Regions from separate parts of the Pseudogracilibacillus sp. SO30301A genome, predicted to be linked through region 1. Evidence: riboswitches for the same ligand, from Rfam matches in the RefSeq annotation. Region 1 holds a riboswitch; the other holds the start of a gene.

Region 1 (3,217 bases):
TTCTATATATTCTTCTAAAAACTGTGTCGGTGACTGATTTTGTGTGATTTCTGTACATAAATTAGAACAATAAATAATTCCTGCATGATTATTGTTATTTCGACGATTCACTTCATCACGGTAAAACATAAATGGTGTTCCTGTTTCAAGCTGGGAAACCATAATTCGCTTCATTATTTCAATTGCAGGGACTTTTCTTTTCGTTAATTGCTCATTTCGTATACACTCTTCATATTTTTCACGCCAGGAGCCGGCACCTTTTTCTTCATCATAGAAATCTTCTAACGCATAACCCATCACTTGTTTTACTTCATGTGGGTCTAACAAATACCAATCGCCTCTTTTTTCAACTTGTTCCATAAAATAATCCGGTAAACAAACACCAGGAAAAATATCATGAGCCCGCATCCGTTCATCACCGTTATTTAATTTCAAATCTAGGAAAGATTCGATATCTGCATGCCAGACATCAAGGTAAATCGCAATCGCTCCTTTTCGGGTTCCTAACTGGTCTACACTAACGGCAGTATTGTTAAGTTGTCTAATCCATGGAACAACCCCACTTGACATTCCTTTAAACCCTTTAATGCTACTGCCACGAGCTCGAACTTTCCCCATATATACACCAATTCCGCCACCGTTTTTCGATAACTGAGCAACATCTGTGTTCACATCATAAATTGACTGTAAACTATCATCGACCGTATCTATAAAACAACTTGATAATTGACCGTGTGTTTTACCAGCATTATTCATTGTTGGAGTGGCAACGGTCATATATAAATTACTTAATGCCCAATATGCCTCTAGAACTAGTTGCTTTCGCGCTGATTTTTCTTCATCTTGCATCAGGTGCATCGCAATAATCATCCAGCGTTCCTGAGGAAGCTCGTATATATTTTTATCATGATCTGTTGCTAAATAGCGTGTAGCGAAAGTATAAATTGCTAGATAGTGAAATAAATTATCTTTTGCCGGATCAATATGTTTATTAAAATAATCGATCTCTTCTTTTGTATATTTTTCTAGTAGTGCAGTTGTATAGATTCCTTTATCCGTTAATAATTTAATAAGCTGATAGAAATCACCGTATTTTTCTTCAACGGTGTTTTTACGGTTATTGGCCGCTTTTTGATAAAGTTGTTGTAAGTATATTCGGCTAGCAAAGAAAGTCCATTCGGGATTTGCCTCATCGATATTTTCTAACGCATTTTTTATTAATAGATCCGTTATTTCCTCAAAACTAGAACTCTCATTAATTTGTCTGGATGTCTTTTCTTTATATTCCTCAATTCGTAATTGTAAACCTTCCTGCGCATCTTCAATCAATTTAGAAAGATTTACTTCTTTGCTCATCACAGCCATCCTATTTTCCTCCTTTTTCAAATAAAAAACCGTTCACCCGAGATAAAGGATGAACGGCATAAAGAGACAAAAGGATTTAAACGAAAAAAATAATCCATAATAACTTTCGTGCCGCTTCCCTATCCCTCACCCCGGAGAAATGAAACTTAAGTTAAGAAAGGCAGGTCTCCTGACTCATGCGTATTCGAATAAGATCCTTCCCATACCTTTTACAAACATATAAAATGGTATAGTGGCACTTCTTATTCGACACATTTACAGTTGCGGGGGCAGTTCCAGTTTCACACTGGATTCCCTTTTAAACACGAATGTGTCACCTTTTTAACTATATATTGTATTAAATTTTAATTTTATAACTATATATTGAATATACTAGCATAAATCAATTTCTATAGCAACTAATTTTGATACAATTCTAGTCTCGTAAAAAACTCTTTAATAAACTCATAAAATAACTTTTCCGTTGGTAATAATTCTCTTTCTTTAGGTATGATTGCTCCAACTGAACGTTTTAAACTTGGTTCAATAACAGGGATTTTTACCGTTGCTCGAGGCAAACAATCGACAATAGTTACTTCTGGTATTAATGTTACCCCAAGACCCGCTGATACCAAACCTTTTATAGAATCAATATCTTTTCCTTCAAAAGAAACTTTTGGACGAAAACCTCTTTGAATACAACCTTCCATAATAACTTCTCTTAAAACAAACCCTTCAGGAAATAATACAAACGATTCATCTCTTAATTCGATTAACTTGAGTGAAGATCTGTTAGCGAGTGGATGATTTGAAGGAATTAAAGCAACTATATCTTCGGTAAACAGTACACTGCTATGAATCTTTTCTTTGTCATTAGGCAGTGGACCGACGATTGCAATATTTATATCACCTTTGACAACGCCCTCGATTAATTCATTGTAAGAATCTTGATAAAGCTCAAACTTTACATCAGGGTATTCTTTTCTAAAATGATAAATAGCGGTTGGAAGGATATAAGATGCTAAACTTGCAGAAAATCCGATGTGTATCGTTCCTTTATGAGGATCAATATATTCTTCAACAACCTGCTTCGCGTCATCAATCACATTAACGGCTCGTTCCATATGTTCTAGAAAAATTTTTCCAATTCTGGTAAGGCGAACTGTTCTTCCTTCACGTATAAACAGATCGACCCCAAGCTCTTCTTCTAAATTAAATATTTGTCTACTAACTGCTGATTGAGCTACATGAAGTTTATTTGCAGCCTCTGTAACATGTTCTCTTTTCGCAACTTCCATAAAATATTTGATCTGTCTTAACTCCAAAACAATCACCTCCAATACTATTATCGCATAAAAGCATTAGTTATATCTATAATTAATATTGTTTAGATTGATTATCTTCTGTTACAATATAAATATGGATACTTATGTAAAAACTTATAAGCTAACTCCTTTTGTTTAATAATAGATTGTAAAAGGAATTATATCAGCTAGAAAAGGAGGCGAACATATTGTTAAGCACAAAAGAAAATTCAACGAAAGAGGAACAAGCTGTTATTGACTATATGAATCATGTTTACGAAAAAGTAAAAGCTCGTGACCCTCATGAAAAGGAATTTTTACAAGCAACAAAAATACTTTTTGATTCTCTTGTACCCGTCTTTGTGAAAAATCGCACATACAAAGATTATAACATTTTAGAGCGTCTTATCGAACCTGAAAGAGTAATTATATTCCGTGTTCCTTGGATTGATGATGATGGTAATGTTCAAGTTAATCGAGGCTATCGCGTGCAATTTAACAGTGCAATTGGACCTTACAAAGGTGGAATTCGTTTTCATCCAACTGTTAATTTAAGTGTTATGAAATTT
Region 2 (3,217 bases), on a different contig from region 1:
TTTGTTAAATTTGGATGCGATTTCCCCTGAAAATAATCCTGATTTAAAGCAAGTAGTAGAGGAACATAGAACATATAACGAGAAAATGACTGTTTTAGAAGACGAAGCTGAAATAATGGTAATCGGTATACCGATCGATAAAAAAGGCGGAGCTATATTCGTTTTTCAATCATTGGACGTTATTAATCAAACAAAAGCGGAAACGACTAAAATTATTTTTGTCGCCGCTGCAATTGCGATTGTATTGACGACAATTTTTGCATTTTTCCTTTCAACAAGAATTACCGCTCCGCTCATTCGTATGAGAGAAGCAGCTATTGATTTGGCTAAAGGTCAGTTTAATACGAAAGTCCCAGTTGTAACCCATGATGAGATAGGTGAACTGGCGATTGCATTCAACCGAATGGGAAAACAGTTGAACTTTCATATTGACGCTTTAAGGCATGAGAAAGAGCAACTTTCAAGTATTGTAAATTCTATGGCTGATGGAGTGATCACATTAACAAGGGAAGGAAGAATTATTGTTATTAATCCACCCGCCAAAAAATTTATCGAGGATTGGAATTTTGAAAATAATATTTTAACGACGGATGAATCTGAAAATCAGCTTCCACACGAGGTTAAATCAATATTACAAAAGGTAATTAAAGAAGAAAAAGAAGTTTTACAGGAGTTGAATCTCCAAGGGAGAGATTGGGTGATGATCATGACTCCTCTCTATGATAAATCGTATATTCGTGGTGCAGTTGCAGTAATAAGGGATATGACGGAAGAACGTCAAATTGATAAATTAAGAAAAGACTTTATTTCTAATGTTTCTCACGAGCTTCGCACACCAATTGCACTATTGCAAGGATATAGTGAGGCAATTGTTGATGATATCGCTGAGTCAAAGGAAGAAAAAAATGAGTTAGCTAAAATAATTCATGAAGAATCTCTTCGGATGGGGCGGCTCGTAAATGAGTTGTTAGATATTGGTCGGATGGAAGCGGGACATATAGAATTAAATTTAGAAACTATCGATGCTGAACAGTTTACCAGTCGAATTTACAAAAAGTTTATTGGTATGGCGGAAGAATATAATATTGAATTACGTTTGACAAAAGAGATCGAAAAGAATATGATTACAATTGACCAAGATCGAATTGAGCAAGTTTGTACCAACTTAATCGACAATGCACTTGGTCATACGAAGCCGGGAGGGTATGTACATATCCTCGTACGTTCTCAAGACCAACATTTTTATGTTGAAGTTGAAGATAATGGTTCTGGAATTCCTGAAGAAGATCTTTCATTTATATTTGAAAGATTTTATAAAGCAGATAAATCACGAACACGTAATGACAAGAAAAAAGGTACTGGACTAGGACTTGCGATTGCCAAACATATTGTATCTGCGCATAAAGGAATCATTTCAGTTAAAAGTAAGGTGAATGAAGGAACAACATTTAGTTTTAAAATTCCACAGTAATAATGATAAAATTTGATAGGAGACTTTGGTGTGTATACATATCGTATACTTAAATGGGAATCTAGTGAAAATCTAGAACTGTCCTCGCAACTGTAAGTAATGACGAACTAGGCGTAAAACCACTGTACATGTACGGGAAGGTGCCTAAAGTAGGATGAATTACAAGTCAGTAGACCTGCCAAATTCTTCAAATTTCATTGAAGCTTCGGGGGTAAGGCATCAATCTATATTCATTATTTACATGCAAACCCTCTTGGTGTTTGCATTTTTTATTTTTCAGAGGTTATTTTCAACGATAGGTCTTGTCACAACTTCCATAAATTGTCCAATAGTTGTAACTTGTCTACATTTCGTAGTATTTAAATTTTCACTACTGCACAGTATCCTTCTACTACAAAGTAGATACCAAAATTTACAACACTTTTATGATAAGGAGAATGAAATGATGAAAAAATGGATGTTATCTTTATTTACTATTTTCTCAGCGCTTATATTGGCTGTTGGATGTTCTAATGATCCAGCAACACCTACTCAAGAGGAATCAACAGAAGCGACTCCAGAAACAACAGAAGTACAAGAAGAAGTTATTACAGTAACCATTTCCAAAGATGAAGGGGAAGAAGTACTGTCAGAAAAAGAAATAGCAATTGAAGAAAATGATATCTTAATGGATGTTATGAAAGAAAATTATGATATTGAAGAAGATAATGGATTTATTACTTCCATTGATGGGGTTGCTCCAGAAGAAGGAGAAGAGAAAGCATGGATGTATTTTGTGAATGATGAAATGGCAATGGTTGGTGCAGCAGAATATGAATTAAAAGCTGGATACAAAATAGTTTTCGATTTACAAGCATGGGAATAATAGTTTGAACACGTATAAATTAACCTTATTAGCTATTTTTGCTGCACTCGGCATAGTGGGTCGTGCTGTTGTAGTTTTTATACCAAATGTTCAACCAGTCACAGCACTAATTATTATCTGTGGAATATTACTTGGTCCCGTTTCGGCTCTATTGTTGTCGTTAATTGTAACGTTCCTTTCGAATATGCTGTTAGGAATGGGAATCTGGACAGTATGGCAAATTGTCACTTGGGGATTAATTGGTATTATTTGCGGATTACTTGGAAAGGTATTTAAAAAAATACATACTGTCGTTATCGTATTAATTGGGATAATTAGTGGCTACTTCTATGGATTTATTATTTCACTAACGACCTACCAGGTTACAGGGAAGTTTTGGCCATATTATATTTTAGGATTACCGTTTGATACATACCATGCAATTGGAAATGCAGTTTTTATTATCTTATTATATCCGATAATAACTCATCTTTTAAGAAAATATGCAAATGATCGCTTTTGTATTCAACAACAAATTTAATGAATACTATATATAAATGATTAACCCGAATAATGGATTATGCTTACAAAGTCCTTATTTGGGATTTTTTTATTATAAAGAACAGTTATTTATTTCAGATTAGCCATTCTTATAGTAGAATTGAATTAGAAAAGGGGTGCTTAGTTATTGTTTCAACATGTATTATTAACTTGTCAAAATAAAATGCAAAAAGAGCGTTCAATTTCAGCAGTATATTATTTACTGCAAGGAAAACAATCTATTCAAACGATTCAAGATGCTCAGTTATTTAGGCTAACCGAATATTTTGGTGTTTATAAGAATCTTACTAAACGTCGTTTTTTTATGTTTGTAAATAAACTTGTGGAACAAAAGCTACTTC

Evidence for each region. A riboswitch is a leader RNA that binds a small molecule or an ion and turns the genes downstream of it on or off. The one in region 1 is predicted to bind cobalamin.
Region 2: it holds a riboswitch for cobalamin, as region 1 does, so the genes downstream of both, SPD89_RS00410 (DUF4430 domain-containing protein) here and SPD89_RS02375 (ribonucleoside-diphosphate reductase subunit alpha) in region 1, are expected to answer to the same signal.

The regions. Positions count from the first base shown of each region.
Region 1 is NZ_JAXHDD010000002.1:120,635-123,851, reverse strand. Features, by position in the region: partial or broken gene SPD89_RS02375 (ribonucleoside-diphosphate reductase subunit alpha) at 1-1,365, opposite strand, end outside; cobalamin riboswitch at 1,508-1,700, opposite strand; gene SPD89_RS02370 (LysR family transcriptional regulator) at 1,764-2,669, opposite strand; gene gdhA (NADP-specific glutamate dehydrogenase) at 2,912-3,217, shown strand, end outside.
Region 2 is NZ_JAXHDD010000001.1:76,044-79,260, reverse strand. Features, by position in the region: gene SPD89_RS00415 (ATP-binding protein) at 1-1,471, shown strand, start outside; cobalamin riboswitch at 1,481-1,668, shown strand; gene SPD89_RS00410 (DUF4430 domain-containing protein) at 1,917-2,336, shown strand; gene SPD89_RS00405 (ECF transporter S component) at 2,341-2,856, shown strand; gene SPD89_RS00400 (helix-turn-helix domain-containing protein) at 3,004-3,217, shown strand, end outside.